3 regions of the Enterobacter mori genome follow, and region 1 is predicted to be linked to each of the others. Evidence: predicted binding sites of a transcription regulator. Region 1 holds the regulator's gene; each other region holds the start of a gene.
The links. The regulator Fur, encoded in region 1, represses iron uptake genes when iron is present. The targets are predictions, from matches to a motif close to ATAATAATGAGAACNACTATCAA.
Positions count from the first base shown of each region.

Region 2: a site for Fur is predicted at 5,098-5,120, ahead of feoA (ferrous iron transporter A). Genes of this name have one in related genera too.
Region 3: a site for Fur is predicted at 5,472-5,494, ahead of exbB (tol-pal system-associated acyl-CoA thioesterase). Genes of this name have one in related genera too.

Region 1 covers NZ_CP104285.1:1,289,288-1,300,161, forward strand. Annotated here, with positions in the region: gene nagC (DNA-binding transcriptional regulator NagC) at 1-282, opposite strand, end outside; gene nagA (N-acetylglucosamine-6-phosphate deacetylase) at 291-1,439, opposite strand; gene nagB (glucosamine-6-phosphate deaminase) at 1,496-2,296, opposite strand; gene nagE (PTS N-acetyl glucosamine transporter subunit IIABC) at 2,622-4,577, shown strand; gene glnS (glutamine--tRNA ligase) at 4,748-6,415, shown strand; gene chiP (chitoporin ChiP) at 6,861-8,258, shown strand; gene chiQ (ChiQ/YbfN family lipoprotein) at 8,306-8,632, shown strand; gene fur (ferric iron uptake transcriptional regulator) at 8,775-9,221, opposite strand; gene fldA (flavodoxin FldA) at 9,513-10,043, opposite strand; gene ybfE (LexA regulated protein) at 10,199-10,486, opposite strand; gene ybfF (esterase) at 10,615-10,874, opposite strand, start outside.
Region 2 covers NZ_CP104285.1:4,380,694-4,391,567, forward strand. Annotated here, with positions in the region: gene envZ (two-component system sensor histidine kinase EnvZ) at 1-980, opposite strand, end outside; gene ompR (osmolarity response regulator transcription factor OmpR) at 977-1,696, opposite strand; gene greB (transcription elongation factor GreB) at 1,925-2,398, shown strand; gene N2K86_RS20810 (Tex family protein) at 2,486-4,816, shown strand; gene feoA (ferrous iron transporter A) at 5,161-5,388, shown strand; gene feoB (Fe(2+) transporter permease subunit FeoB) at 5,418-7,736, shown strand; gene feoC ([Fe-S]-dependent transcriptional repressor FeoC) at 7,748-7,987, shown strand; gene bioH (pimeloyl-ACP methyl ester esterase BioH) at 7,959-8,741, opposite strand; gene gntX (DNA utilization protein GntX) at 8,778-9,461, shown strand; gene nfuA (Fe-S biogenesis protein NfuA) at 9,523-10,098, shown strand; gene gntT (gluconate transporter) at 10,491-10,874, shown strand, end outside.
Region 3 covers NZ_CP104285.1:3,915,750-3,926,623, reverse strand. Annotated here, with positions in the region: gene dkgA (2,5-didehydrogluconate reductase DkgA) at 74-901, opposite strand; gene yqhD (alcohol dehydrogenase) at 1,007-2,170, opposite strand; gene N2K86_RS18500 (AraC family transcriptional regulator) at 2,366-3,265, shown strand; gene yghB (DedA family general envelope maintenance protein YghB) at 3,315-3,974, opposite strand; gene metC (cystathionine beta-lyase) at 4,117-5,304, opposite strand; gene exbB (tol-pal system-associated acyl-CoA thioesterase) at 5,556-6,287, shown strand; gene exbD (TonB system transport protein ExbD) at 6,292-6,717, shown strand; gene N2K86_RS18475 (hypothetical protein) at 6,755-6,976, opposite strand; gene N2K86_RS18470 (methyl-accepting chemotaxis protein) at 6,992-8,443, shown strand; gene N2K86_RS18465 (cytoplasmic protein) at 8,440-8,907, opposite strand; gene N2K86_RS18460 (hypothetical protein) at 8,888-9,292, opposite strand; gene N2K86_RS18455 (ESA_00282 family adhesion-associated protein) at 9,397-9,900, shown strand; gene N2K86_RS18450 (TIGR00645 family protein) at 9,982-10,470, shown strand; gene N2K86_RS18445 (aldo/keto reductase) at 10,581-10,874, opposite strand, start outside.

The DNA of each region.
Region 1 (10,874 bases):
ACCAAGACGCACGCCAATCGCCTGGAAATTACGGGTTTCGGTAATAATGGAGATGGCGCGGCGGCCCCCGGTGGAGGCCTGCTGATCGACTTCTTTGATCAAACCGCGCTCAATGAGCTGGCGGGTAATTTTTGTCACGCTGGCAGGAGCAAGCTGGCTTTGTTCGGCTATCTGAATTCGAGAGATTGGCCCGTGTTGGTCAATCAGGCGATATACCGCCGCGCTGTTAAGTTGTTTAACGAGATCGACATTACCGATTTGAGCTTGTCCGCCTGGTGTCATACTTTTACTTACTCAGTGACGACCTCGTTACCATTAACGATGGTCTTAATAATTTTATAATCGTGTGTGAACGCCGTCAGGTTTGCAACCATACCCGGTGCAATTCCGCCAAGCTGTTTATCCACGCCGATAGCGCGCGCAGGATAAAGGGTTGCCATACGCAGCACTTCATCAAGCGCAATGCCGCAATGCTCAACCAGGTTACGTACCCCTTCAATCATGGTCAGGGCAGAACCGCTCAGCGTGCCGTTTTCGTCCACACAGAGTCCATTGCGGTAGTATATTGTTTTACCAGCAAAAATGAACTGCTCAATATTTGCCCCTGCTGGCGCTGTGGCATCGGTCACCAGACACAGCTTGTCGCCTTTCAGGCGTTTGGCGTTGCGAATGTTGGTGAAATCGACGTGCAGGCCGTCTGCGATGATGCCGCAGTAGACGTCTGGCTCATCCAGAATTGCGCCAACCAGCCCCGGCTCGCGGCCGGTAATGTACGGCATTGCGTTGTACAGATGCGTCGCAAAAGTAATACCTGCGCGGAAACCGGCTTTCGCTTCTTTCTGCGTGGCGTTTGAGTGACCCGCTGACACCACGATCCCGGCGGCAGCCAGTTTGCTGATAACGTCAGTACCGGTCATTTCAGGTGCCAGCGTCACTTTGGTGATGACATCGGCGTTAGCACACATGTAGTCGACCAGCTCAGCGTCCGGTTTGCGGACGTAGTCCGGGTTATGCGTACCTTTCTTAACTATGTTCAGCCACGGTCCTTCAAGGTGCAGGCCCAGCGCCTGATTAGGGTGTTTGGCCAGGTATTCACGCATCACGCGGATACCCTGCTTCATGAGGTCATCGCTGCTGGTGATAAGCGTAGGCAGATAGCTGGTGCAGCCCGATCTCTCGTTGGCTTTCTGCATGATTTCCAGCGTTTCAACCGTCACCGCGTCCGCAGTGTCATTAAACTGCACACCGCCGCAGCCGTTAAGCTGTACGTCGATGAAACCGGGGGAGAGCGTTGCTCCATTGAGTGAGCGCTGTTCAATCTCCGGCGGCAGCTCGGCCAGCGGGCAAACACGTTCAATCAGGCCATTCGCGATAACAATCGCGTGGTCATCCAGAATTTCATGGCCGGTATAAATCCGACCGTGGGTTAAAGCGTACATAACGACCCCCGGTTTTAAAAAAGCGACCGCCCCTGCAGACAGTGGCGGTTATTCAATTACAGACCTTTGATGTTTTCTGCTTCTAACTCGTTAAAGTATTTCAGCGTTTTAACCTTCAGTTCCATGGTGGACGGTTCGTCACACACGACAACAGCTTTAGGATGCAGCTGCAGGCAGCTAATGGTCCACATGTGGTTAACGTTGCCTTCAACGGCCGCCTGAAGGGCCTGCGCCTTCACGCCGCCCAGTACCAGAATCATGACTTCTTCGGCATCCAGCAGGGTGCCTACGCCAACGGTCAGGGCGTATTTCGGAACCTGGTTCACGTCGCCGTCAAAGAAACGGGAGTTTGCCACGCGGGTGTCATGGGTCAGCGTTTTAATACGGGTACGGGAAGCCAGAGAAGACGCTGGTTCGTTGAATGCGATATGGCCATCGTTGCCCACGCCACCCATGAACAGGTGGATTTTACCGTAAGAACGGATTTTTTCTTCGTACTGACGGCATTCTGCGTCAATATCAGGCGCATTTCCATTTAGCAGGTTAATATTTTCAGCAGGGATATCAACGTGATCAAAGAAATTGCGGTGCATGAAGCTATGGTAGCTTTCCGGATGTTCCTTTGGCAGGCCAACATATTCGTCCATGTTGAACGTCACAACATGCTTAAAGCTAACCTGGCCCGCTTTGTGCATTTCAACCAGAGCTTTATATGCAGTCAGCGGCGTGCCGCCGGTTGGAAGGCCAAGAACGAAAGGACGATCGGCGGTAGGTTTGAACGCATTGATGCGGTTAACGATATGGCGTGCAGCCCATTTTCCGACTTGTTCAGCTGTTGCCAGGGGAATCAGTCTCATTATTCACCTCTAAAGTTTAAGTAAAAGTGGGCGGATGATTAGTGCAACCTGAACTAAGCGTAACCTGGAACCTTTCAGGCCGGATCCATCCGTCTTGATTTTTTGAATGATAAAATAAGTTTTCGCTGTTAGCCAGTGAAAGGGAGGGTTCAATACGATATTTGGTGACAATAATCACAAAAAATAGGTGTTTAATTTGCGATACGAATTAATTTTTCACACACTCACACTGCCAGTGAATCATCAACTGTATCTATCGTTCGTGACACAATAAAAACATAGTTTATGCGCGAGTCTTAACAAAGGGTCTCGTAGGGGGAATAGGATGAATATTTTAGGTTTTTTCCAGCGCCTCGGTAGGGCTTTGCAGCTCCCTATCGCCGTGCTACCGGTTGCAGCGCTGCTGCTGCGATTCGGGCAACCCGATCTTCTTAACGTGCCGTTTATTGCCCAGGCAGGCGGCGCAATTTTTGACAACCTGGCGCTGATTTTCGCCATCGGCGTGGCGTCAAGCTGGTCAAAAGACAGTGCTGGTGCTGCGGCACTGGCAGGGGCTGTGGGTTACTTTATCCTCACGAAAGCGATGGTCACCATCAACCCTGAAATCAACATGGGTGTCCTGGCGGGTATCATTACCGGTCTGGTCGGTGGTGCGGTATATAACCGCTGGGCGAACATTAAGCTGCCAGACTTCCTGAGCTTCTTCGGTGGCAAACGTTTTGTGCCGATTGCGACGGGCTTTTTCTGTCTGGTTCTGGCCGCCATCTTTGGTTACGTTTGGCCGCCGGTGCAGCATGCTATCCATGCGGGCGGCGAGTGGATCGTGTCTGCGGGCGCAATGGGGGCGGGCATCTTCGGTTTCATCAACCGTCTGCTGATCCCAACCGGCCTGCATCAGGTACTGAACACCATCGCCTGGTTCCAGATTGGTGAGTTCACCAACGCGGCAGGTGCGGTATTCCACGGTGATATCAACCGCTTCTATGCGGGGGACGGCACCGCGGGCATGTTCATGTCCGGTTTCTTCCCAATCATGATGTTTGGTCTGCCGGGCGCGGCGCTGGCAATGTACCTGGCTGCGCCGAAAGCGCGCCGTCCAATGGTTGGCGGTATGCTGTTGTCTGTTGCGATTACCGCTTTCCTGACTGGCGTAACTGAGCCGCTGGAATTCCTGTTCATGTTCCTGGCTCCGCTGCTGTACCTGATGCACGCGGTGCTTACCGGTATCAGCCTGTTTGTTGCCACTCTTCTGGGTATCCACGCTGGCTTCTCTTTCTCCGCAGGCGCAATCGACTATGTGTTGATGTACAACCTGCCGGCGGCAAGCAGCAACGTCTGGATGCTGATGGTGATGGGCCTGATCTTCTTCGTTATCTACTTCGTGCTGTTCACTGCGGTTATTCGTATGTTTAACCTCAAAACGCCGGGTCGCGAAGATGCTACAGATGACGTGGTTACCAGCGAAGCCAATAGCAATACCGAAGAAGGTCTGACCCAGCTGGCGACCAGCTATATTGCCGCTGTTGGCGGGACAGACAACCTGAAAGCCATCGATGCGTGTATTACTCGTCTGCGTCTCACCGTGGGTGACTCCGCGCAGGTAAGCGATGCGATGTGTAAGCGCCTGGGTGCATCGGGCGTGGTAAAACTGAACAAACAAACTATCCAGGTCATCGTGGGTGCCAAAGCGGAATCCATCGGTGACGAAATGAAGAAAGTGGTAGCCCGTGGCCCGGTAGCGGCGGCATCAGCCGACAGCGCTCCTGCGACGACGGCTGCTGCCCCGGTCGCGAAGCCGCAAGCGGTTCCTAACGCAGTGACGGTTGCTGCGCTGGTTTCTCCGATCACCGGTGATGTGGTAGACCTTGAGCAGGTCCCTGACGAAGCGTTCGCCAGTAAAGCGGTGGGTGATGGCGTAGCCGTGAAGCCAACGGACAAAACCGTTGTGTCTCCTGCAGCCGGTACTATCGTGAAAATCTTCAACACTAACCACGCGTTCTGCCTCGAAACTGAAAAAGGCGCGGAGATCGTTGTCCACATGGGTATCGATACCGTTGCGCTGAACGGCCAGGGCTTTACTCGCCTGGTGGAAGAGGGCGCTGAAGTGGTGGCAGGCCAGCCGATTCTGGAAATGGATCTGGACTTCCTGAACGCCAATGCGCGCTCCATGATAAGCCCAGTGGTGTGCAGCAACATCGACGACTTCAGCGGTCTGGTTCTGCAGGCGAAAGGTCAGGTGGTTGCGGGCCAAACGCCACTGTATGAGATTAAAGGCAAGTAATCGCTCCTGAGTAGAGTCATGCCTTAAGCGGCGGGGGGTATCCTCCGCCGCTTTTTTTTTGCAGCAAATGCCCCCATTATTTTCTCAAGAGACGTTTTAAGGGTTGTCACTACGTCCGGGTTATAAGATCATATGCCGTTATACGTTGTTTACGCTTTGAGGAATCCACGATGAGTGAGGCAGAAGCCCGCCCGAGTAACTTTATTCGTCAGATCATCGATGAAGATCTGGCCAGTGGTAAGCACACCACAATTCATACCCGCTTCCCGCCGGAGCCGAACGGCTACCTGCATATTGGGCATGCAAAATCTATCTGCCTGAACTTTGGTATTGCGCAAGACTATCAGGGCCAGTGCAATCTGCGTTTCGATGACACTAACCCAGTAAAAGAAGACATCGAATACGTTGAGTCCATCAAGAACGACGTGCAATGGCTGGGTTTCAGCTGGTCTGGCGATATCTGCTACTCCTCTGACTATTTCGATCAGCTGTACGCTTACGCGGTTGAACTGATCGGCAAAGGTCTGGCGTACGTTGACGAACTGTCTGCAGATGAGATCCGTGAGTACCGCGGTACGCTGACCGCGCCGGGCAAAAACAGCCCATACCGCGATCGCAGCGTGGAAGAGAACCTGGCGCTGTTTGAAAAAATGCGTGCCGGTGGCTTCGAAGAAGGCAAAGCGTGTCTGCGTGCCAAAATCGACATGGCGTCTCCGTTCATCGTGATGCGCGATCCGGTGCTGTACCGCATCAAGTTTGCGGAACACCACCAGACCGGTAACAAGTGGTGCATCTACCCGATGTACGACTTCACCCACTGCATCAGCGATGCGCTGGAAGGCATTACGCACTCTCTGTGTACGCTGGAGTTCCAGGACAACCGTCGTCTGTACGACTGGGTGTTGGATAACATCACCATTCCTGTGCATCCGCGTCAGTACGAGTTCTCTCGTCTGAACCTGGAATACACCGTGATGTCCAAGCGTAAGCTGAACCTGCTGGTGACCGACAAGCACGTTGAAGGCTGGGATGACCCGCGTATGCCGACCATCTCCGGTCTGCGCCGTCGTGGTTATACCTCCGCGTCTATCCGCGAGTTCTGCAAACGTATTGGTGTCACCAAACAGGACAACACCATTGAGATCGCATCTCTGGAGTCCTGCATTCGCGAAGACCTGAACGAAAACGCTCCGCGCGCGATGGCGGTGATCGACCCGGTTAAACTGGTTATCGAAAACTACCCGCAGGGCGAGAGCGAGCTGGTGTCTATGCCTAACCATCCGAGCAAGCCGGAGATGGGCACCCGCGACGTGCCGTTCAGCGGCGAGATCTGGATCGATCGTGCTGACTTCCGCGAAGAAGCGAACAAGCAGTACAAGCGTCTGGTGCTGGGTAAAGAAGTCCGTCTGCGTAATGCGTACGTGATTAAAGCTGAGCGCGTTGAGAAAGATGCAGAAGGTAACATCACCACCATCTTCTGTTCTTACGATGCAGAAACGCTGAGTAAAGATCCTGCTGATGGTCGTAAGGTGAAGGGCGTTATTCACTGGGTGAGCGCGACGCATGCGCTGCCTGTCGAAATCCGCCTGTACGACCGTCTCTTCAGCGTGCCTAACCCAGGCGCGGCTGAAGATTTCCTGGCGACCATTAACCCGGAATCACTCGTTATCAGGCAGGGTTACGCTGAGCCGTCCCTGAAAGCGGCTGAAGCGGGTAAAGCGTTCCAGTTCGAGCGTGAAGGTTACTTCTGCCTGGACAGCCGTTATAGCACCGCAGAAAAACCGGTATTTAACCGTACCGTCGGCCTGCGTGACACCTGGGCTAAGATCGGCGAATAATATTGCTGCTCTGGTCAAGGAGAGACAAACGCCGCTTATTGCGGCGTTTTTTTTATTTATGATCATGGTATTAAGCCAGGGCTTAAAGATAAGCCGCTAAAATATTAGGTCAATGTGGTGCTACTTATTTTTCTAAAAAAAGTTTGTACTTCTCCGAAATACAAAAAGGATGAAAAATAAACAGTAAGTGCCTGCGCTACCCGCTGAAATTTCTGATATTTCCCCGCCAATCCTCGCTCTCCTCTAAATGTTACAAAGCACTACGAATTATGTGCACTTCGTCATAATCCTGACTTTTGCCCACGGAAAAGCATTGATAATTCGCGTCGCGAAAAATAACCTAAAGGCGGTAGTTAATTCGAGGGTATTTCTAACTACCCCTGACCTTTTGGTCTTTTATATTTTCGCCGTTGAGGCGTTTTAATTCGTCAAAGAGGAATAATCTATGCGTACGTTCAGTGGCAAACGTAGTGCGCTGGCGCTGGCTATCGCCGGTGTGACAGCAATATCGGGCCTGGTGGTAGCACCAGAGGCAAAGGCCGCGGGTTTCATCGAAGATTCTACCCTCACGGGCGGTATTTATTACTGGCAGCGTGAGCGTGACCGTAAAGACGTCACTGAAGACAAATACAAAACCAACCTTTCTCACTCCACCTGGAACGCTAACCTGGACTTCCAGTCAGGCTATGCCGCGGATATGTTCGGTCTGGATATTGCTGCCTTCACCGCCATTGAAATGGCTGAAAACGGCGACAGCGGACACCCGAACGAAATCGCCTTCTCCTCCAGTAACAAAGCGTATAAAGAAGACTGGTCTGGCGATAAAAGCGGTGTCAGCCTGTACAAGGCAGCAGCGAAATTCAAATACGGCCCGGTGTGGGCACGTGGGGGCTATATTCAGCCAACCGGTCAAACACTGTTAGCGCCGCACTGGAGCTTTATGCCGGGTACCTACCAGGGCGCGGAGGCCGGGGCTAACTTTGACTACGGCGATGCGGGTGCGCTGAGCTTCTCCTATATGTGGACCAACGAGTACAAAGCACCGTGGCACATTGAGATGGACAAGTTCTACCAGAACGATAAGAAAACCAAAGTCGATTACCTCCACTCGCTGGGCGCGAAATACGACTTCAAAAACGATCTGGTCCTGGAAGCTGCATTTGGTCAGGCGGAAGGTTATATCGATCAGTATTTTGCTAAAGCCAGCTACAAATTTGATATTGCAGGCAGCCCGCTGAGCACCAGCTACCAGTTCTACGGCACGCGCGATAAAGCCAGCAATGGCACCGTTAACGATATCTATGACGGCACTGCATGGCTGCAGGCGCTGACCTTCGGCTACAAAGTGGGCCAGGTTGATTTACGTCTGGAAGGGACATGGGTGAAGGCTGAAGGGCAGCAGGGCTATTTCCTGCAGCGTATGACGCCAACCTATGCGTCCTCAAATGGTCGTCTCGATATCTGGTGGGATAACCGCTCTGACTTCAACGCCGACGGCGAAAAAGCCGTGTTCTTCGGTGCAATGTATGACCTGAAAAACTGGAACCTGCCGGGTTGGGCTGTGGGGGCATCTTACGCTTACGCCTGGGACGCAAAACCTGCAGATATGGCGACACCGGACGCGTACTACGATCCAAACTATCGTCTGAAAGAGTCTTCTTACAGCCTGGATGCGATCTACACCCTGCAGGATGGACGTGCAAAAGGGACGATGTTCAAACTGCACTTCACGCAGTATGACAACCACTCCGATATCCCGAGCTACGCGGGCGGTTACGGCAACATCTTCCAGGATGAACGTGACGTGAAATTCATGGTCATCGCGCCATTCACTATCTTCTGATGAACACACCGGTGGGCAATGTCCCGCCGGTATGGAGACTGCACATGATGAAAAAAATCGTAATCGTCGCGTTGCTGGCATCAGGGCTGGTGGCGTGTGCTCAGACTGAGGCACCAAAAGAAGATTCCCGCCTGAAGGAGGCCTATAGCGCCTGTATCAATACAGCGGAAGGGTCGCCGGAGAAAATCGAAGCCTGCCAGAGCGTGCTGAACGTGCTGAAGAAAGAGAAAGCGCATGAGCAGTTTGCGACGCAGGAAAACGTCCGCGTGATGGATTACCAGGCCTGCATTCAGGCGCGTAAAACCGGTAACGATCAGGAAGTGGCGAAGCGTTGCGATAAGATTTGGAGCGAGATTCGCAGTAACAATAAATAAGTTGCTTTACGCCCGGTGGCGCTGCGCTTACCGGACCTACAAAGGTGTCATAGCCCGTAGGCCCGGTAAGCGCAGCGCCACCGGGCTTTTTTGCGCAAAAAAAAAGCCAACCTTACGGCTGGCTCAGAGTATAAACACGATATTATTTCGCGTCGTGCGCGTGGTCGTCTTCGCGGCAATCGCCTTCAGCACAATGACCGTACAGGTACAGGCTGTGGTTGGTCAGGCGAATCCCATGACGAGCGGCGATTTCACGCTGGCGTGATTCGATGGAATCATCGCTGAATTCAATAACCTTGCCACAATCGAGGCAGATCAGGTGATCGTGATGATGCTGCTGGGTCAGCTCGAAAACGGATTTACCGCCCTCGAAGTTATGACGGGTAACAATGCCCGCGTCATCGAACTGGTTCAGCACACGATACACGGTTGCCAGCCCAATCTCTTCACCCATGTCGATAAGACGTTTGTAGAGGTCTTCCGCACTGACATGGTGATTGTCTGGCCCCTGAAGCACTTCAAGGATTTTTAACCGAGGAAGCGTTACTTTCAGGCCAGCCTTCTTTAATGCGGTATTGTTGTCAGTCATGCGGAATCTGTCCTGTTGCTAAACGATTCACTTCTAAAGAAGAAGTGACAGAAAATGCACTTGGGATATTGCGTCTCATTATAGAACTGCCATGGCTAAATGAAAACTGCAAGTCTCAAGCAAAGTATGCTTATAAAAACGTGGTATCACCAACAAACTTGTTCGATGGCATCCACTTTTTACCAGGGGGATATTGTACAGGTCTGAACGAAAAAGTTAAAAGTTTGTAGCAATTAATTTAATCGGTTTTACCTGGTAAACGGGCGCAACCGGAGTTGCGCCACCGTGAAATCAGGCGTTAAGAATGTCGTCGAGGTTCAGTTCTTCGCGAACCTGCTTAACCCATTTCTCAACGCGTTCAGCGGTCAGTTCCGGCTGACGGTCTTCGTCGATGGCCAGGCCGACAAAGTGGTCGTCATCTGCCAGGCCTTTAGAGGCTTCAAAGTGGTAACCCGCCGTTGGCCAGTGGCCCACGATAGCAGCACCGCGCGGTTCAATAATGTCGCGGATGGTGCCCAATGCGTCACAGAAGTATTCTGCGTAGTCTTCCTGGTCGCCACAACCGAACAGCGCGACCAGCTTACCGTTGAAGTCAACTTCTTCCAGGGTTGGGAAGAAATCGTCCCAGTCACACTGCGCTTCACCGTAGTACCAGGTCGGGATACCCAGCAGCAGGATGTCATAGCCTTCGAGATCTTCTTTGCTGCTCTTGGCGATGTCGTGCACATCGGCAACGTCTTTACCGAGCTGTTTTTGAATGTTTTTTGCGATATTTTCGGTATTGCCGGTATCACTGCCGAAGAAAATGCCGATGATTGCCATGAGTAAAATAACCTCTTGAAACTTAATGGTATGGTGGCGCAATTTGTCCACGGATAAGGGCAATAATAGCAGAACAGGCAACCCCGCGGAAACTGCTATCGCGCAGGACTGCACTCTGTGCTACATGAAAAGGGTCATAAAGGGGATTTTCAGACTTATGCCTTGCTGCGCAATGTCTCAAGTTGAGTAATTAACATCTCTTCAATCAGTTCGCTGCGGCTGATGTTACGCGCCTCGGCCAGCTCATTCAGTGCATCGACAGCATCGGCGTTCAGCTTCAGTTCGACACGCTTAAGCCCACGATTTTTATCGCGTTTAAGCTGGTTGCGTTTATTAATACGCAGCTGTTCATCGCGCGAGAGCGGATTCGTTTTCGGTCGTCCCGGTCGACGCTCATTCGCGAACAGATCTAGTGTCGTACGGTCCGTTTGTTCTTTGGCCATGATTCTGAGACTTCGGGGGAAATACGCCGCCCTGCTAATGCCCGGGCGATAAGCGCGCCATCATACATCACCGAAAACGGCACGCCAACGACTGGAAGCCCACAACCTTCCAGTCGCTCTCTTTTTAATCAATTTGCAGTATCAGAGAGATAGCGACGAATGGCGCGCAGTACAGCGTCCGGTTTTTCGGCGTGAACCCAGTGCCCGGCACCGGCGATCACATGGGCTCGGGCCTGCGGGAATTGGGCCAGGAGCGTGTCGCGGTAGGCATCGGTAACATAAGGAGAATTTCCGCCGCGAATAAAGAGGGTAGGGTGTGGCCACGCGGGGACGGTTTCCCAGCCCACGATGTTATTGTACTGCTCCCAGAGCACCGGCACGTTAAAAC
Region 2 (10,874 bases), 1.7 Mb from region 1:
TCCCCGGCCTGAAGGTCAGTTTCAATCTCACGCTCGTAGCCGCTTTCCGCCGCCACCACTTCGCCCAGCACCGCGTTCAGGTCAGCCATCTCCATCGGCATCTCCTGCCCGGTACGCAGGTAATCGATGAACTGCTCAATGATGGCATTACACTCTTCGATGTCCTTGTTAATGGACTCGGCAAGGTAACCGTCCTCTTCCCCCATCATCTCCGTCGCCAGACGAATACGCGTCAGCGGCGTGCGCAGGTCATGGCTGACGCCCGCCATCAGCAGCGTACGGTCATCCGCCAGCTGCTTCACGCCTGCCGCCATATGGTTAAAGGCGCGCGTTACCGAGCGCACTTCTGAGGCGCCATACTCGCGCAGCGGAGGGGGAATAATCCCTTTACCGACCTGCAGCGCCGCGTGCTCCAGGTCGACCAGCGGTCGGTTCTGGATACGGATAAACAGCCACGCGCCGCCTATCGCCAGCAGCATGATAGCCAGGGTGTAGCGGAACAGCGGCGAGAAGTCGCCCTGATGGATTTCGGTCAGCGGGACGCGCACCCAGATGTTGGGTGAGAGCCAGGTTTTCAGCCAGACAACCGGTGAGCTCTTATTGACCTCAACGCGCACTTCCGTCGGGCCGCCAAGCTGCTGCGCCATCTGCTGGCTGAGGAATTCGTAGTGCTGCGCCCAGCGCAGGCCAGCGTCTTCTGCCGCTTCGTTGGAGTAGAGCGAAATGCCCAGCTCACGGTAGATTTCACGACGAAACGCCGGGGGAACAACCAGCTGCGTGCCGTCCTCCAGCTGCAGCTTATCGGTCATCAGCATACGGACTTCGTAGGCAAGGACCTTATTAAACTGCTGGAGGCTCGGCAGGATCGCAAAGTTCAGCACCACCAGATAGGTCGTCACCAGGCTGACGAACAGCAGGGTGACGATCAGTAACAGGGTGCGGGCAAACGAGCTGCGCGGCGAGAAGCGCATTCGCCTCATGCTTTAGAGCCGTCCGGCACGAACACGTAGCCCAGACCCCATACGGTCTGAATATAGCGAGGATGCGCCGGATCTTCTTCCACCATGCGGCGCAGGCGGGAGATCTGCACGTCAATGGAGCGTTCCATTGCGGAGTATTCGCGACCGCGCGCCAGGTTCATCAGCTTGTCGCGGGAGAGCGGCTCACGCGGGTGGCTGACCAGCGCTTTCAGGACGGCAAACTCACCGCTGGTCAGCGGCATAGGCTCGTCTTCACGGAACATCTCACGGGTGCCGAGGTTCAGCTTGAACTTGCCGAAGGCGATGACGGCTTCTTCCTGTGACGGTGCGCCAGGCAGTTCGTTCGCCTGACGGCGCAGCACAGCGCGAATACGCGCCAGCAGCTCGCGCGGGTTAAACGGTTTTGGAATGTAGTCGTCCGCGCCGATTTCGAGGCCCACGATACGGTCAACCTCTTCGCCCTTCGCCGTCACCATAATGATCGGCATCGGGTTGCTCTGGCTGCGCAGACGGCGGCAAATGGAAAGCCCGTCTTCGCCAGGCAGCATCAGGTCGAGCACCATCAGGTGAAAAGATTCACGGGTCAGCAGACGGTCCATCTGCTCAGCGTTCGCGACGCTACGAACCTGGAAGCCCTGCTCGGTCAGATAACGCTCAAGCAGCGCGCGCAGGCGCATGTCGTCATCCACGACCAGAATTTTGTAGTTCTCTTGCATTGTGTGTACTCCCAAAGGTTCGGATAGTCTTTGTAACAGCGTATTCTAAAAAAGTGCACGTATTCGACCAGCTAATTCTGGTATAAATTCTAGTCGAAATTGTTACAAAGCATATTTAACAGCAGCTTATCTGCTCATTTCATCACATAAATCATTATTAATCCTGTCTGTTACACTGTGAGCTACGTATTGTGCGCAAGACAGTAAACCGGCAGCAAAGGCTTCACCATGAAAACGCCCCTGATCACCCGCGAAGGGTACGAGAAACTCAAAAAAGAGATGGATTACCTGTGGCGCGAAGAGCGTCCTGAAGTGACCAAAAAGGTGACCTGGGCCGCAAGCCTGGGCGATCGCAGCGAAAATGCGGACTACCAGTACAATAAAAAGCGACTGCGTGAGATCGACCGCCGGGTTCGCTACCTGACAAAGTGCCTTGAGAACCTGAAAATTGTCGATTACTCCCCGCAACAGGAGGGCAAAGTATTCTTCGGCGCGTGGGTTGAAATCGAAAACGATGACGGCAACACCCTGCGGTTTCGTATTGTTGGCTACGATGAAATTTTTGGTCGTAAGGATTACATCTCCATCGACTCCCCGATGGCCCGCGCGCTGCTGAAAAAGGAAGTGGGCGATCTGGCCGTCGTTCAGACCCCTTCCGGCGAAGCCAGCTGGTACGTGAACGAAATCGAGTACGTTAAATAGTCCGAGAGCGCCCTCCCCGGCTGGCATTTTGCCGTGTCAGCCCGTATAACTATCCCCTGATTTTTCGACTCAACAGATGATAAAGCCATGATGAAAGATTCGCTCTGCCGCATTATTGCGGGTGATATTCAGGCCAGAGCCGAACAGGTAGAAGCTGCCGTTCGCCTGCTTGATGAAGGGAACACCGTGCCGTTTATTGCACGCTATCGTAAGGAAGTCACCGGTGGTCTGGATGACACACAGCTGCGTAACCTGGAGACACGTCTGGGTTATCTGCGCGAGCTGGAAGAACGTCGTCAGGCGATCCTGAAATCCATCGGCGAACAGGGCAAGCTGACCAGCGAGCTGGAAAACGCCATCAATGGCACCCTGAGCAAAACAGAATTAGAAGATCTCTATCTGCCGTATAAACCGAAGCGTCGCACGCGCGGGCAGATTGCGATTGAAGCGGGCCTTGAGCCGCTGGCCGACCTGCTGTGGAACGAGCCTTCTCACGACCCGGAAACCGAAGCGGCCAAATTTATCGACGCTGATAAAGGCGTAGCGGACACCAAGGCCGCCCTCGACGGCGCACGCTACATTCTGATGGAGCGGTTCTCTGAAGACGCCGCCCTGCTCGCCAAAGTGCGTGATTACCTGTGGAAAAACGCCCACATCGTCTCTACCGTGGTGGCGGGCAAAGAGGAAGAAGGCGCGAAATTCCGCGACTACTTCGATCATCACGAACCGATTTCTACCGCGCCGTCGCACCGCGCGCTGGCGATGTTCCGCGGCCGCAACGAAGGCGTGCTCCAGCTCTCCCTGAATGCAGACCCGCAGTTTGACGAGCCGCCGAAAGAGAGCCACTGCGAGCAGATCATTATCGGTCACCTCGGCCTGCGCCTGAACAACGCCCCGGCGGACAGCTGGCGTAAAGGCGTGGTGAGCTGGACCTGGCGGATCAAGGTGCTGATGCACCTCGAAACCGAGCTGATGGGCACCGTGCGCGAGCGCGCCGAAGACGAAGCGATCAACGTCTTCGCCCGTAACCTGCACGACCTGCTGATGGCCGCCCCGGCCGGCCTGCGCGCGACCATGGGCCTCGACCCGGGCCTGCGTACCGGCGTGAAGGTTGCCGTCGTTGACGGCACCGGCAAGCTTGTCGCTACCGACACCATTTACCCGCACACCGGTCAGGCAGCAAAAGCCGCCGTCGTGGTGGCGGCGCTGTGCGAGAAGTACAACGTGGAACTGGTCGCCATCGGCAACGGTACGGCCTCACGCGAAACCGAACGTTTCTATCTCGACGTGCAGAAACAGTTCCCGAAAGTGACGGCGCAGAAAGTGATCGTCAGCGAAGCGGGCGCATCCGTCTATTCCGCGTCCGAGCTGGCGGCGCTGGAGTTCCCGGACCTGGACGTTTCCCTGCGCGGCGCGGTTTCTATCGCACGCCGCCTGCAGGATCCGCTGGCCGAACTCGTGAAGATCGACCCGAAATCCATCGGCGTAGGCCAGTATCAGCACGATGTGAGTCAGACGCAGCTGGCGCGCAAGCTGGATGCGGTGGTGGAAGACTGCGTAAACGCCGTCGGCGTGGACCTGAACACCGCCTCCGTTCCTCTGCTGACCCGCGTGGCGGGCTTAACACGCATGATGGCGCAGAACATCGTCTCCTGGCGCGATGAGAACGGTCAGTTCCAGAACCGTCAGCAGCTGCTGAAGGTGAGCCGTCTGGGACCAAAAGCCTTTGAACAGTGCGCAGGCTTCCTGCGCATCAACCACGGCGATAACCCGCTCGATGCCTCTACCGTTCACCCGGAAGCCTACCCGGTTGTGGAGCGCATTCTGGCCGCAACCCAACAGGCGCTGAAAGACCTGATGGGCGACAGCAGCGCGCTGCGTAACCTGAAAGCATCGGATTTCACCGACGAACAGTTCGGCGTACCGACGGTCACCGACATCATCAAAGAGCTGGAAAAACCGGGCCGCGATCCGCGTCCTGAGTTCAAAACGGCGACCTTTGCTGACGGCGTGGAGACCATGAACGACCTGCTGCCCGGCATGGTACTGGAAGGTGCGGTCACCAACGTCACCAACTTTGGCGCGTTTGTGGATATCGGCGTGCACCAGGATGGCCTTGTCCACATTTCTTCCCTCGCCGACAAGTTCGTTGAAGACCCGCACACCGTGGTCAAAGCGGGCGACATCGTGAAGGTGAAAGTGCTGGAAGTGGATCTGCAGCGCAAGCGTATCGCCCTGACCATGCGCCTGGACGAGCAGCCGGGCGAAACCAACGCGCGCCGCGGCGGCAACGGCGGTGGCCGCGAGCAGCAGCGTCCAGCGGCCAAAGCGGCAAAACCGCGCGGACGTGACGCACAGCCTGCGGGCAACAGCGCGATGATGGATGCGCTGGCGGCGGCAATGGGGAAGAAACGCTAAGGTAATAAATATCCCCCCTCACCCTAACCCTCTCCCCAGAGGGGAGAGGGTACCCATCGAGCCCCTCGCCCCTCTGGGGAGAGGGGTTGGGGTGAGGGGAATAAAATCATATCGAAATATATGAAACCGATTGCATATCCATATTTAAACCACGAATTATCACCTCATTAACAAATACTCTTCTTTTTATTTCCACCTCAATTTTATAAATATTGAGCAAGGTCAATCTGACCGCAAATTAATACGATTAACAACATTCCGTCACAGTTTTAATATTGCTGATAAAAACTATTCTCATTATCATCATTGTGTAGATTATTTAACCTCTCGTGGGATCAGGCGCTATGCAATTCACTCCAGACAGTGCATGGAAAATTACCGGTTTTACTCGTGAAATTAGCCCTGCCTATCGGCAAAAGCTCTTGTCATTAGGCATGCTACCCGGCTCGTCATTCCAGGTGGTACGCGTGGCCCCGCTGGGCGACCCTGTCCATATCGAAACCCGACGCGTCAATCTGGTACTACGTAAGAAAGACCTCGCCTTAATTGAAGTCGAAGCGTTATCTCAATAACAAGCCAGCGGTTCAGTGAGTCTATTACAATGAAAAAATTAACTATTGGCTTAATTGGCAATCCTAATTCCGGCAAGACAACCTTATTTAATCAGTTAACCGGTGCGCGCCAGCGCGTTGGCAACTGGGCAGGCGTGACGGTTGAACGCAAAGAAGGCCAGTTCACGACGACAGACAATCAGGTCACGCTGGTCGATCTGCCTGGCACCTATTCGCTCACCACGATTTCATCCCAGACCTCGCTCGATGAGCAGATCGCCTGCCACTATATTCTGAGCGGCGACGCGGATATGCTCATCAACGTGGTGGATGCGTCCAACCTTGAGCGCAATCTCTATCTGACGCTGCAGCTGCTTGAGCTGGGTATTCCCTGCATCGTGGCGCTTAACATGCTTGATATCGCAGAGAAGCAGAAATTGCGCATCGACGTCGATGCCCTCTCCGCCCGACTGGGCTGCCCGGTGGTTCCGCTGGTCTCTACCCGCGGGCGCGGCATTGACGCCCTGAAGCTGTCCGTTGACCGCCATGCAGGCAACGCCGACGTTGAACTGGTGCACTACGCGCAGCCGCTGCTTCGCGAAGCCAGCCAACTGGCGGAAGAGATGGACACCGCCATGCCTGTCAGACAGCGTCAATGGCTCGGCCTGCAGATGCTGGAAGGTGATATCTACAGCCGCGCCTATGCCGGTGACGCGGCAGATAAACTCGACGTCGCGCTCGCACGCCTTAGCGATGAACTGGACGACCCCGCCCTGCACATCGCGGATGCCCGTTATCAGGCCATCGCCGCGATTTGCGACGTGGTCAGTAACGCCCTGACGGCAGAGCCCAGCCGCTTTACCGCCGCCGTTGATAAGATTGTGCTCAACCGCTTCCTCGGTTTGCCGATCTTCCTGCTGGTGATGTACCTGATGTTCCTGCTCGCCATTAACATCGGCGGCGCGCTCCAGCCTGTCTTTGATGCCGGTTCCGTGGCGATCTTCGTGCACGGTATCCAGTGGCTGGGCTACACCCTGCACTTCCCGGAATGGCTGACCATCTTCCTCGCCCAGGGGATTGGCGGCGGTATCAACACCGTGCTGCCGCTGGTACCGCAGATCGGTATGATGTACCTGTTCCTCTCCTTCCTCGAAGACTCCGGCTATATGGCTCGCGCGGCGTTCGTGATGGATCGCCTGATGCAGGCGCTGGGGCTGCCGGGTAAATCCTTCGTGCCGCTGATTGTTGGCTTCGGTTGTAACGTGCCGTCGGTGATGGGTGCACGTACGCTGGATGCACCGCGTGAACGGCTGATGACCATTATGATGGCGCCATTTATGTCCTGCGGGGCGCGTCTGGCCATCTTTGCGGTCTTTGCCGCCGCTTTCTTTGGTCAGCAGGGCGCGCTGGCGGTCTTCTCGCTGTACGTGCTCGGCATCGTGATGGCGATCCTGACCGGTCTGATGCTGAAGCACACCATTATGCGCGGTGAAGCGTCACCGTTTGTGATGGAGCTGCCGGTCTACCACATACCGCATCTGAAAAGCCTGGCAATTCAGACCTGGCAGCGCCTGAAAGGCTTCGTGCTGCGCGCCGGTAAGGTGATTGTCATCGTCAGTATCTTCCTGAGCGCGCTGAACAGCTTCACGTTGAGCGGGCAAGCGGCAGATAACATCAACGACTCCGCGCTGGCCTCCGTCAGCCGTGTCATCACGCCGGTGTTCAAACCGATTGGCGTGCATGAGGATAACTGGCAGGCGACCGTGGGCCTGTTCACCGGCGCGATGGCGAAAGAGGTGGTTGTCGGCACGCTGAACACCCTTTACACCGCCGAGAATATCCAGGAAGCGGAATTTAACCCGGCGGAGTTTCACCTCGGCGACGAGCTGCTCGGCGCGGTGGAAGAGACCTGGCAGAGCCTGAAAGACACCTTCAGCCTGAGCGTGCTGGCGAACCCGATTGAGGCCAGCAAAGGCGACGGCGAAATGGCGACCGGCGCCATGGGCGTGATGAGCGAGAAATTCGGCAGTGCGTCAGCGGCCTACAGCTACCTCATCTTCGTGTTGCTGTACATTCCGTGCATCTCGGTGATGGGGGCGATTGCCCGTGAGTCCAGCCGCGGCTGGATGGGCTTCTCCATTCTGTGGGGGTTGAATATCGCTTACTCCCTGGCGACGGTGTTCTATCAGACCGTAAACTTCAGCCAGCACCCGCGTTACAGCCTGGTCTGCATCCTGGCGGTGATCCTGTTTAACGTGATAGTGATTGGCCTGCTGCGTCGGGCGCGGAGCCGCGTTGATATCAACCTGCTGGCGACGCGTAAAACCCCGACCTCCTGCTGCAACAGCCCGGCTGGCGACTGTCACTAAGGGGCAAACAGATGGCGTCGTTGATTCAGGTTCGTGATTTACTGGCGTTACAGGGGCGCATGGAGGCAAAGCAGCTGAGCCTCAGCCTGCATACGCCCCAGCCGATGATCGATGCCATGCTGGAAAGACTCGAAGCGATGGGAAAGGCCGAGCGTATTCAGGAAGAGCCGGACGGTTGTTTGTCCGGCAGCTGTAAACGTTGCCCGGAAGGGAAAGCCTGCCTCAGGGAGTGGTGGACACTGCGCGAATAAAGCCGGACAGCGCCGAACAAAACTCGCCGGGGTGCGAGATAAACGGCGCGTGTGCCGCTTTGGCAACCACCAGCGATTGGCTCTCCGGCCACAGGTCATCCAGCAGCGGAACCACCTTGCGCGGCACCAGCCCGTCCAGATAACCATAAATACGCAGATGCGGGACCGCCAGCGACGCCAGTGGTTCACGCAGATCGACCGTTTTCAGGATCTCAAGCCCCCCGTTAAGCACCTCAACGTCAGGCATCGGCAGCGAAAGCACGGTCTGTTTCAGCGTGCGCGCGTCCTGACGCGCGGTGTCTGTTCCCATCGTCTGCAGCGCGAGAAAACGTTCCACCGTCCGCTGAAAGTCTTCGCTTAGCTGCTGCTGGAATCCGGCCAGCACTTCAGGCTTGATCCCCGGCCACGCGTCCTGCGCGCTAAAGCACGGTGACGAGGCCACGGTAACCAGCGCGCTCACGCGCCCGGGGTTATCCAGCGCAATTTTGCTTGCCACCAGCCCACCCAGGCTCCAGCCCAGCCAGACGGCGCTTTGCGGCGCGGCATCCAAAACCTGCTGCGCCATCTCATCAAGCGACATCGCGCCAAAGCCGCGGCTGCGGCCATAGCCCGGCAAATCCACCAAATGAAGTGTAAATTGCGAGGCGAGTTCCTCACTTACGCAACGCCACACTTCAGCATTCAGTCCCCATCCGTGCAGCAGCACAAGATGACAATTTCCCGTCCCGACGGTCTGCCACCACAGCGTCTTCATCAGCTATCGTTCTCTTTTTTTACATGGAGGTTGCCTATGCTAACAGTGCCCGGCTTGTGCTGGCTATGCCGAATGCCGCTTGCGCTCAGCGCGTGGGGGATTTGTTCCGTCTGTACCCGCTCGCTGGAAGGACGCATCGTGGGGTGTCCGCAATGTGGGTTACCGGCGGTCAGCCTGGCGATCCCCTGTGGCCGCTGCCTGAAAAAAGCGCCGCCGTGGCAAGCGCTTGTGGCGGTGGATAATTATGTTCCGCCGCTCAGCCTGCTTATCCACGCGCTGAAGTTTTCCCACCAAAGCATACTGGCGACGCCCCTTGCCCGCCTGCTGCTTCTCGCCGTTTTGCAGGCGCGACGAACGCGCGCGCTGCCACGGGTCGACATGCTGATGAATGTCCCCCTGCACCACCGTCGTCACTGGCGGCGCGGCTATAACCAAAGCGACCTGCTCTGTCGTCCGCTCGCCCGCTGGCTTGGATGCCGTTACGCTGCCTCCGCGCTCAGGCGCGTGCAGGCAACCGCAATACAACATCAGCTCAGCGCGCGGCTTCGCAAAAGGAACCTGAAAAATGCCTTCCGCCTTGAATTGCCGGTTCACGGCCTCCATATCGCGCTTGTGGATGACGTCGTCACCACGGGCAGTACCGTTGCTGAACTTTCCCGACTGCTTTTGCAAAGCGGCGCCGCGTCGGTTCAGGTATGGTGTCTGTGCCGTACCTTGTAGCCCTTCTTCAATGGGCGTATGATTATACCCAGGTAATTTAGTCAACTATTAGGCCAAAGCTATGATCCGTATTTCCGATTCTGCACAAGCGCACTTTGCCAAATTGCTGGCAAATCAGGAAGAAGGGACGCAGATCCGCGTGTTTGTGATCAATCCAGGCACCCCGAATGCAGAATGTGGTGTCTCGTATTGTCCTCCGGACGCTGTGGAAGCAACTGACACTGCCCTTAAATTTGAACAGCTCACCGCGTACGTCGATGAACTGAGCGCGCCGTATCTTGACGATGCGGAAATCGACTTTGTTACAGACCAACTGGGTTCTCAACTGACCCTGAAAGCACCGAACGCGAAAATGCGTAAAGTGTCTGACGATGCCCCGCTGATGGAGCGCGTTGAGTATCTGCTGCAATCGCAGATCAACCCACAGCTGGCAGGACACGGTGGCCGTGTAACCCTGATGGAAATCACGGAAGACGGTCTGGCGATCCTGCAGTTCGGCGGCGGCTGTAATGGCTGTTCTATGGTCGACGTGACCCTGAAGGAAGGGATCGAGAAGCAGCTGCTGAACGAATTCCCGGAACTGAAGGGCGTGCGCGATCTGACCGAGCACCAGCGCGGCGAGCACTCTTACTACTAATTCAGTCCCCGTCTGTACCGCCCGGTGACGCTGCGCTTACCGGGCCTACAAAGACAGCGCGGTTTGATGCCCTCACCCTTGCCCTCTCCCACAGGGAGAGGGAACAAACACTAAAACCGGCAACATGCGTTGCCGTTTTGCCTTTACCTCCCCTCCATATGTTGACCTGCATCTCATAATTTAAATTTTACCTGCCTGGGTGATTCTCAATCACATAATGTTACCCGTATCATTCTCGTGGGCACTCAACACCCTTATAACAGCCGACTAAACTTAATGGTTTCGCAGGCATCAGTATGAGTGCCGTTAACGCTCTGTTCCCAGTTGGGACAATCGGAATTTGTCGTTGAAACAATGACGTTACCCATAACAATTCAAAGGCCAGGTAAATCATGCCATTAGTCATCGTCGCTATCGGTGTTGTGTTATTACTGCTCTTGATGATCCGTTTCAAAATGAACGGATTTATCGCTTTGGTTCTGGTGGCACTTGCAGTCGGTCTGATGCAAGGGATGCCGCTGGTGAAAGTCATCAGCTCGATTAAAGCCGGTGTCGGCGGCACGCTCGGCAGCCTGGCGTTGATCATGGGCTTCGGCGCCATGCTCGGCAAAATGCTGGCGGACTGCGGGGGTGCGCAGCGTATTGCCACCACCCTGATTGCCAAATTCGGTAAACAGCACATTCAGTGGGCCGTGGTGTTAACCGGTTTTACCGTCGGTTTCGCGCTGTTCTATGAAGTGGGCTTCGTGCTGATGCTGCCGCTGGTGTTCACCATC
Region 3 (10,874 bases), 2.2 Mb from region 1:
TAGCGCTTACCGGGCCTACAGGTCGGCGCGTAGGCCGGGTAAGGCGAAGCCGCCACCCGGCTTTTTTACGCGATTAACCGCCAAACTGATCCGGATCCGGGCCTAAACGTTTACCCTTATCCAGCTTCGCAATCTCACCCAGCTCATCTTTATCCAGCCGGAAATCCCAGACGTCGAAGTTCTCGGCGATGCGCGACGGCGTGACCGATTTCGGGATCACCACCAGTCCATTATCCAGATGCCAGCGAATGACGATTTGCGCCGGGGTTTTGCCGTATTTATCCGCCAGCTCACGGATAATCTTTTGATCAAACACCCCTTCGCCGCCCTGCGCCAGCGGGCTCCAGGACTCGGTCTGGATCTTGTGCGTGGCGTTCCAGGCATGAAGCTGGCGCTGTTGCAGCAGCGGGTGCAGCTCGATCTGGTTGATGACAGGCGCAACGCCCGTCTCGTCAATCAGCCGCTGCAGGTGATGCACCTGGAAATTACAGACGCCGATGCTTTTCACCAACCCTTCTTTTTGCAGCTCAATCATCCCTTTCCAGGCGTCAACGTAGTGATCGATAGCCGGAACCGGCCAGTGCATCAGGTACAGATCGACGAAATCGAGCTGGAGTTTTTCCAGACTCTCCTGCAGGGCTTCGCGGGGGCGTTTTTGATCGTCGTTCCACAGTTTGGTGGTGATGAATAACTCATCGCGGGGGACGCCAGCGCTGGCCAGTGCGGTCCCCACGCCGTCCTCGTTTTTGTACGCGGCGGCGGTATCAATCGACCGATAGCCGACTTCCAGGGCTTTATGAATGGCGGAGACGACCTCGTCGTTACCGGCTTTCCATACACCTAGCCCCAACTGGGGCATCACGTTGCCGTCCTGCAGCTTGATTACGGTTTGGTTTGCCATTTTTCCTCCTTCAGGTGCGCATCGCCGGAGGGGGACTCCGGCGATGGGGTGTGCATTAAGTCTGGACGAAATGTCAAAAAACGAAAGTCGGGAGGGCAAAAACGCTTAGCGCGCCGCTTCGTAAATGCGACGGCTGACGTCCAGCGTAATGTCGCCGTGCTCGCCCAGTTGGGTCATGCCGTGCTCTTCAAGTTTTGCCAGCAGAGCAGGGATGGAGCCGCCGTCCAGACCGTAGCCAGACAGACGCGTTGGTACGCCCAGGCCTTCAAAGAAGCTGCGGGTCGCTTCAATGGCGGCATCAATACGCGCGTCGTCGGAACCCTCGGTGATGTTCCACACGCGCTCGGCGTACTGCAGCAGTTTGGCGCGTTTGGTATCCCGTTTTTCATTCCACAGGGCAGGCAGAACGACCGCCAGCGTCTGGGCATGATCCAGACCGTGCATCGCCGTCAGCTCGTGGCCCAGCATGTGGGTTGCCCAGTCCTGCGGCACGCCAGCACCGATCAGGCCGTTCAGCGCCTGGGTTGCTGCCCACATCACGTTGGCACGCACGTCGTAGTTTTCCGGCTCTTTCAGCGCTTTCGGGCCGTCTTCGATCAGCGTCAGCAGAATGCCTTCCGCGAAGCGATCCTGGATTTTGGCATCTACCGGGTACGTGACGTACTGCTCAACGGTATGAACAAAGGCGTCGACCACGCCGTTCGCTACCTGACGCGCAGGCAGGGTGTAGGTGTACACCGGGTCCAGAATGGCAAACACAGGCTGAACGTGTTCGTTCATAAAGGCCTGTTTGTCGCCGGTGGTTTTGCGGGAGATCACCGCGCCCTTGTTGGATTCAGAGCCGGTCGCTGGCAGGGTCAGCACGGAGCCCATCGGAATTGCGCTTTTAATGTCGCTGCCGCGGGTTTCCAGAATGTGCCACGGATCGATGCCGTCAGCGTAGTGCGCTGCCGCCGCGATGAACTTGGTGCCGTCCAGTACGGAGCCGCCGCCGACCGCCAGCAGGAAGGTGATGTTCTCTTCGCGGGCGATTTTCACCGCGTTCATCAGCGTTTCGTAAGACGGGTTTGGCTCGATGCCGCCGAACTCACGCACGTCCAGGCCGTCCAGGGCGCTGTATACCTGATCCAGCACGCCGGTTTTTTTCACGCTGCCGCCACCGTAGGTGATCAGCACGCGGGCATCAGCAGGGATTTGCGCGCGCAGGTCGGCGATAGCGTCTTTACCAAACAGAATGCGGGTTGGGGTGTGAAGATTAAAGTTGTTCATTGCTCGTTCCCTTTAGTGGGTGAAAAACCGTGGTGGCGCAGAGGGCTACCTGATGCTGCACATTGTGGCCGCCCGGGGCTATCCTCTCAATGCACATTCCTGCCGATGTCTTGCCCATTTCTACAGAGCGCTGGAGAAACTTCGGAGAAATGTGCAGACTGAGAGGGTCGGAAACCGTACCCGGAGTAACGCAAAATGAACCGTGAAGCGATCTGCCAACAGCTCACTACGCAGATTAAAAGACTGATAGATAACGAAAAAGGTGTCAGTAACCTGCTTCCTGACATTCGCCTGCTCTACGGCACGCAGCCCGGGACGCGCACGCCGGTGATGTACCAGCCGGGCATCGTTTTTCTCTTTTCCGGCCATAAAATTGGCTATATCAACGACCGCGTGTTCCGCTACGACACCAATGAATACCTGCTCCTGACAGTACCTTTACCCTTCGAATGTGAAACCTTCGCGACAGAGGCGGTTCCGCTGGCCGGTATTCGCGTCAACGTCGATATTCTTCAGCTGCAGGAACTGCTGATGGAGATAGGTGAAGACGAGCTCTTCCAGCCTTCGATGGCGTCGAGCGGGATTAACTCAGCGACGCTGTCGGAAGAGATCCTCTGCGCCATTGAACGTCTGCTGGACGTGATGGAAAGGCCGCTGGATGCGCGTATTCTGGGCAAGCAGATTATCCGGGAAATTATTTACCATGTGCTGCTGGGGCCGGGAGGCGGTGCGTTACTCGCGCTGGTGAGCCGACAGACCCACTTTAGCCTGATAAGCCGCGTGCTCAAGCGTATCGAAAGCCAGTACACGGAAAACCTCAGCGTCGACCAGCTGGCGGCGGAAGCGAACATGAGCGTCTCGGCGTTTCATCATAACTTCAAATCGGTGACCAGCACCTCGCCGCTGCAGTACCTCAAAACCTACCGGCTGCATAAGGCGCGGATGCTGATGATCCACGACGGCATGAAGGCCAGCGCCGCGGCAATGCGCGTCGGCTATGAAAGCGCGTCGCAGTTCAGTCGGGAGTTTAAGCGCTATTTCGGCGTCACGCCGGGAGAAGATGCTTCGCGCATCCGAACGATGCAGGGCGCCTGAGGGGAAACGTAGGCCGGGTAAGGCGTAGCCGCCACCCGGCAATTTTTTATCACGCGCTGCAGTACTTCTTCTTAATCACCACCGCAATCGTCCCTACCAGCCCAGCCACCAGCAGGAACATCGGCAGCACCATCAGGAAGGTCATCACCTGGTCTTCATGCTGTTTCACAAACGGGATCATGTTCAGCGCGTAGCCGAGTGTGGTGACTACACCAACCCACAGCAGGGCGCTCAGCCAGTTGAAGAACTGGAAACGGCGGTTAGACAGGCCGGAAATGCCCGCCATGGTTGGCAGAAGCGTGCGAACAAATGCCAGGAAACGCCCGGCCAGCAGCGCCAGCAGGCCGTGCCGGTCAAACATGCAGGTCGCACGTTGATGATATTTATGCGGCAATTGCGCCAGCCAGCCTTTTACGACGCGCGTGTTCCCAAGCCAGCGGCCCTGCAAATAGCTCAGCCAGCAGCCCAGGCTGGCGGCGGACGTGAGGATCACCATCGTCGGCGTGAAGTCCATCACGCCCTTGCCGATTAACGCGCCTGCGAGCAGAAGCAGGCTGTCACCGGGGAGAAACGAAGCTGGCAGTAATCCATTTTCCAGAAACAGCGTCGCGAACATCACGAAGTAAACAATCCCCACGACGTGCGGATCCGCCAGCGCGGCAAAATCGTGTTGCCAGAGCGCCGCAATAATATCTTGAATAACAGCCATGGACTTTCCTGTGGAACAGCAGATATAACGCTATTGTACTCCCGAATTGGCCCGCTGGGGTTGATCGCGGACGCAACTCATGCAGACTTTTCTGCTTGCAGTGTTCACAAAAACGTCCAGGAGTACATTTTCAGCCTGCACTCTACACGATACGTTCAAACCCTGCTGACAAATCCGCAATCAAATCGTCCACATTTTCTAAACCGATATGCAATCGAATCAGAGTGCCGCTGAAATCCACTTCGCCACCGGGACGCAGGGCCGCAATCTGCTCCGGCTGGCTAGGCAGGATCAGGGATTCAAAGCCGCCCCAGGAGTAGGCCATGCTGAAGAGGGTAAAATTATCCAGATAGCTCGCCAGCTCGTCGTTGTTCAGCCGTTTTTTAAGCACGAAGGAGAACAACCCGCTGCTGCCCGTAAAGTCACGTTGCCAGAATTCATGGCCTTTACTGCCCGGTAACGCGGGATGATTCACGCGCTCCACCTGCGGATGCTGCGCCAGCCACTCGGCAACCCTCAGGCTGCTTTCATGGTGCTGACGCAGACGAACCCCCAGCGTGCGAATGCCCCGGCTGGTCATGTAGGCCGTGTCTGCGTCCACCATTTGCCCCATCAGATAGGCGTTTTCTCGCAGCTGATCCCAGCAGCGCGCGTTGGAAACCGCAGTGCCAATCATGCCGTCCGAGTGGCCAATCAGGTATTTTGTCGCCGCCTGAATCGAAATATCAATATCGAATTCCAGCGCCTTAAACAGCACGCCTGCCGCCCAGGTGTTGTCGATCATGATGATCGCATCCGGCGCTTTGCTGCGCACGGCCTTAACGATGGCAGGGACGTCATGCACTTCCATGGTGATTGAGCCGGGAGATTCCAGGAACACAATGCGCGTGTTTGGCTGAATAAGTTCGGCAATGCCTTCCCCGATAAGCGGGTCGAACCAGCCGGTGGTCACGCCGAGCTTGCTGAGGATTTTGGTACAGAAGTCCTGGCTGGGCTCGTAGGCGGTGTTGGTCATCAGGATGTGATCGCCCTGTTCCACAAACGCCAGAATGGTGTTGGCAACCGCCGCGGCCCCGCACGGGAACAGCGCGCAGCCAGCGCCGCCTTCCAGCTCGCACATGGCTTCCTGGAGAGAAAAATGGGTTAGCGTGCCGCGACGACCATAAAACAGCCCGCCTTTCGCGCGGTTACGCGTGGCGTTTTTTTTCTCCTCAACCGTATCAAACACCAGCGAGGAGGCGCGTTGAATCACGCTGTTTACCGATCCCTGGGTGTATTTCTTGCTGCGTCCTGCCTGCACCAGCGTGGTATCAAGATGCTTCTTTGTCATGTTCGCTAACCCTGTTTTTATACGTCTGGACGTCCAGACTACCACGATTGTAAAAATGTGCACCCGGATGCTTATCGAATAAGCAGAAAATATTATGAAAAATACGCATAAGAAATTTTTACTGCGTAAGCGCAAGGAATGTGAGCGAAAATTACGGCACTATGTAAATACTAATGAGAACTACTATCAATTCGACGACGTTTTGATATTATTACGCTCAGATTTTGTGATTTGCGTCCTGGAGATACAGAGTGGGTAATAATTTGATGCAGACGGATCTCTCCGTTTGGGGCATGTATCATCATGCTGACATCGTGGTTAAGATTGTGATGATCGGCCTGATTCTGGCGTCCGTTGTCACCTGGGCTATTTTCTTCAGCAAGAGCGCCGAGCTGCTGACGCAGAAGCGCCGCCTTAAGCGCGAACAGCAGCAGCTGGCCGAAGCCCGCTCTCTGGATCAGGCTTCTGATATGACCTCATCCTTCCACGCGAAAAGCCTGACCGGCCTTTTAGTCAATGAAGCACAGAACGAGCTGGAACTCTCTGCAGGCAGTGAAGATAACGAAGGCATTAAAGAACGTACCGGCTTCCGTCTGGAACGCCGCGTCGCTGCCGTCGGTCGTCATATGGGCCGCGGTAATGGTTATCTGGCGACAATCGGGGCGATTTCTCCGTTCGTCGGCCTGTTCGGTACCGTCTGGGGCATCATGAACAGCTTCATCGGCATCGCGCAGACTCAAACGACTAACCTGGCGGTGGTTGCACCAGGCATCGCAGAAGCGCTGCTGGCAACGGCCATTGGTCTGGTTGCGGCGATCCCTGCGGTCGTCATCTATAACATCTTCGCGCGTATGATCGGCAGCTACAAAGCCACGCTCGGTGACGTTGCTGCACAGGTTCTGCTGCTGCAAAGCCGTGACCTGGACCTCAACGCCAGCTCCGTTAAACCGGTGCATGCGGCGTCTAAACTGCGCGTAGGTTGATAGTATGGCAATGCGTCTAAACGAAAATCTGGACGATAACGGCGAAATGCATGAGATCAACGTGACGCCGTTTATCGACGTCATGCTGGTTCTGCTGATTATCTTCATGGTGGCAGCGCCGCTGGCGACGGTCGACGTGAAGGTGAATCTTCCGGCCTCGTCCAGCCAGCCGCAGCCGCGCCCGGAAAAGCCTATCTATCTGTCGGTGAAAGCGGATAAATCCATGTTCCTGGGTAACGACCCGGTAACGGATGCTTCAGTCATTCCGGCGCTGGATCAGCTTACCGGCGGTAAGAAAGACACCACCGTCTTCTTCCGTGCAGATAAGACCGTCGACTATGAAACCATGATGAGGGTGATGGACACGCTGCATCAGGCGGGGTACCTGAAGATTGGTCTGGTCGGCGAAGAAAAAGCGGCCGCGAAGTGATAAAAAAGCTGGCGAAAGCCAGCTTTTTTGTTTGTTGCTATGTTGAATTATTATTATTTTCTGCTGCATATCCCCATTCTTCATATTTATTTATTAATAAAGCCATAATTAATAATCTATTGATAGTTAAGTAAATATCAGTATTCGTCTGTGCCGTTAAAATATATTGTTTGCTGAAATGGCGTCGTGGAATATCCCCACTACGCTTAACAAAGATAATAAAAAACAGTCCTTCTTCGAAGGATCTTTTCACCTGCACAGCAAGAGACTCCTTATGGCTACGATGACATGGCTGTATCCGCACGCGCCTCAAAACGACCAGTTTGCGCTTTCTGCAATTCGACGACGCGCCGACAGGCTAATTCTGGTGCTTGTCTGGTCGCTGTGGGGGATCTCGCTGGGTGTCGGTTATTTGAACGAGAATGTTGTGCAGGGGGCCATTGTCGGCACCTCTCTGGCCTGTTTATCGACGCTGCTAACGCTGTTGTTTCCCGGCACGCTGCTGCTCCGCCTGAGCTCTGCTTTTGCACTAATGGCCTTTTCCGCGTTGCTCATTCATCTGGGCGAGGGGGAAACCGAATACCATTTCTCCGTTTTCGTCCTGCTTTCCGCGCTGCTTGCCTGGCGCGACTGGCGGCCCCTGGTGATGGGGGCGGCGGTCATCGCGTTACATCATCTGGTGTTTAACTATTTGCAGGAGAATGGCCTTTACGGCGTCGTGGTGTTCATGCACACCGGCTTTCATATGGTGGTTTTTCATGGCCTGTTTGTCGTGGTCCAGACCGCGATCCTGGTCCTGCTGGCGATACGAATGGAGCAGGACGCCCGCTCTGCGAGCGAGGTGGCAGGGCTCGCGGGCGTGATCAACCGCGAGCCAGGGTATCTCACGCTTGCCGTTGATGCGGTGCCTGCAGAGTCTCCTTTTGCCCGCACGTTTAGCCTGACGCTTGGCACTATGCGCGCCACGCTTGAGCAGGTCAGCGCCAATATTGGACAACTGCTGGAGGCGTCCCGCGCGTTAGGACAACGTAATAGCGCGCTGTCAGAACGCACCGATCATCAGGCCAGTTCGCTTGCAACGGCGGCCAGTGCGATGGAACAGTTAAGTGCTGTCGCTACCCTGACCAGTGAAAAAGCCAGCCAGGTCAGGAAAGTGGCTTTAAGCGCCAGTAACGTGGCGGAGCAGGGTGGGCATAACGTACGGCAGGCGATTGCGGCGATGGAGCATATTCGCGAGGAGTCGCAGCGTATTTACGCCATTCTGGAGCTGATCGACGGGATTGCGTTCCAGACAAATATTCTGTCGCTCAACGCCTCGGTGGAGGCGGCAAGAGCAGGCGAACATGGCAAAGGCTTCGCTGTGGTTGCCTCAGAAGTGCGTGTATTGGCCCAGCGCAGCGAGGGGGCGGCAAAAGATATCCGTCAGCTTCTGACCGCATCGCAGGCGACCACGCTGCAGGGCGTCGAACAGGTTGAGCACGCGGGTATGACAATGAAGTCGATCATTGAGAGTATCGAAGGGCTTCGCTCTCTGCTGGAAGAACTGTCGCAGATGAGCGAGCAGCAGCGGGCAAGCATTGCGCAGATGAACGACAGCATTGCCAGCATCGATGCCAGCGTGCAGGAAAATGTGCGTCACGTTGCGCAAACATTGCAGGTTGCCGATGCGCAGCGGCAGCAGACGGGTCAGTTAAAAGAGGCGATTGCCGTATTCAAATTTAACTAGCTTTGCGGTTCGGCGGGGGAGCGGGTGCCAGGCACCAGCGCGTCTTCATTGAGCGCGACGTGGGTGACGTTTGAGGTGTGATAATCCCCCTCAGACAGTTTACGGGTCAGGCGCAGCGTCGCGGTCTCTCTCGCCAGCAGATACTGATAATTGGCCTCCAGACGTCCCAGGAGCTTCTCTTTCAGCTCCGGGCGCTGCTCGATGATGGCATTCATCACGGCACCGTAGATCTCTTCTTTCACCTGTAGCGGGTATATTTCGCGGCGGTTCTGCCATTTCAGGCGCACGAGCGTGGCCGGGATCGATACCAGATCCTGGGTAATACGCGTCATCTCTTCATTTTTACTCTTTTTTAATGCCTCGAGATTTTGCTTTAAGATAAATTCATCGCTTTTTTTATCATCTAAAGTCAAATAGACATTATTATCATTAGCTGGTTTCACGTTAATCTTCCCCGAAGTCATAAAAAATTGGGGTGTTTTTTTCACGAGTAATTAAATTAAGCCAAATTTCATTACCCATTTCGTTTATTTCTTTGGTCTTTTCGGCCATTATTTGACTGAGCTTCTGGGCATCTATTTCACCTTCGGCTTGCAGGTCATTGAGCAGGTGCGCTAAGGCTTCAATTTTCACAGCGCGAAATAAACGATCTTTAATATGGCGGTCGTGCTCCTCCAACACCATATTACGGGATTTGCCCGTTCGGGAAACACCAATTAATATGTCAGACTCGAAATCGGAGAGCTTTCTTTTTCCCTGAGTAAAATTAGCCTCTTTTTCTTCTTTCGTCGGTTGCTGTTCCACAGGCGTAATGTGGTACTTAGCCGGGACGAGACTGTCGGGCAGCATTTTTTAATTTCCTTTAATTTCAACAGGGTGGGGTTGGTAAAGGCGTGAGATTCGTTGACAATAACATGAGGCAATTTTAAAATCAAAAAAAATGGAGCCTACCCATGAACAGCATTTTCTTTACGGTCATCACATTACTATTACTGACCGCTGGTGTGCTTTTATTGATGCAAGAGTTCAATAAAACGAAAGTGTCGAAAGACGGCAGTGAACCGCCGCAACCTGAGTTGATGACAAAAGAGGAAGGAGAAGATCATTTCTCAGTATTGATGAACTCGGTGACACCGGTTTGGTACTGGCGGGTGAACCATGAATATATCGACTTTTTGCACGCGACAATTAAGCGGATGAAAATGTCAGAAATTAATGACACACCGGGGTTGTTTGAAGCGCAGCGTCGCTGTAGCGACCTGAATTCCGCTGTCTATAAATATTATGACAATATCAAAAAGCGCTGTCTTAATGGCGAGAAAGTCTCGTATTCCGACTTAGACGTGCTCAACCTGCGTCAGTGTTTTCACGAGTTCAGTCTGGAAGCCTATCCGGAGTTGGTCGCGCTGGTCTGGCCGGAATACGCGCGTCCGGAGGTTAACCCGGAGGCGGTGTAAGCGTGCTGTTGGTTAGTTGTTGCAAACAGTAAGCACCGTTGAGATATACTGCCCGCTGGTTTCGTTTGCAGACAGGACTCTATGGAACGCTTTTTTGAAAACGCAATGTACGCCTCTCGCTGGCTACTGGCACCCGTCTATTTTGGCCTTTCCCTGGCACTGGTCGCGCTGTGCATAAAGTTCTTCCAGGAAATTTTTCACGTCTTGCCAGACATCTTCTCCATCGCCGAAGCGGACCTGATTCTGGTGCTGCTGTCGCTGGTGGACATGACGCTGGTGGGCGGATTGCTGGTGATGGTGATGTTCTCTGGCTATGAGAACTTCGTTTCCCAGCTTGATATCGCCGAGCACAAAGAGAAGCTTAACTGGCTGGGCAAAATGGATGCCTCGTCGCTGAAGAACAAAGTGGCCGCGTCGATTGTGGCGATCTCCTCTATTCATCTGTTACGCGTGTTTATGGACGCGAAGAACGTCCCGGATAACAAACTGATGTGGTATGTGATCATCCACCTGACGTTTGTGTTGTCTGCGTTTGTGATGGGGTATCTGGATAAGATCAGTAAGAAGTAGAGTACACCTTACCCCTCACCCAGCCCTCTCCCCAAAGGGAAGAGGGTGTTCAAGTTCCCTCTCCCCTCTGGGGAGAGGGTTAGGGTGAGGGGAGAAGGCATCATCCCGCACTATTTATCCGACGACGCCTGCCACAGATTCAACTCCCCATCAGCCACATGCTGGTCAATCCGCTTGAGTTCGTCCTCAGTAAAGCGCAGGTTTTCCAGCGCCTGAACGTTCTCCTCCAGCTGTTCCGGACGGCTCGCACCTATCAGCACCGAGGTCACGCGTTCATCTTTCAGCAGCCAGCTCAGCGCCATCTGCGCCATGGTTTGCCCACGTGCATGCGCCATTTCATTCAGCAGGCGCAGGCTGTTCAGGTTGGCTTCGGTCAGCATTTTCTCCGTCAGGCCGCGCACCTT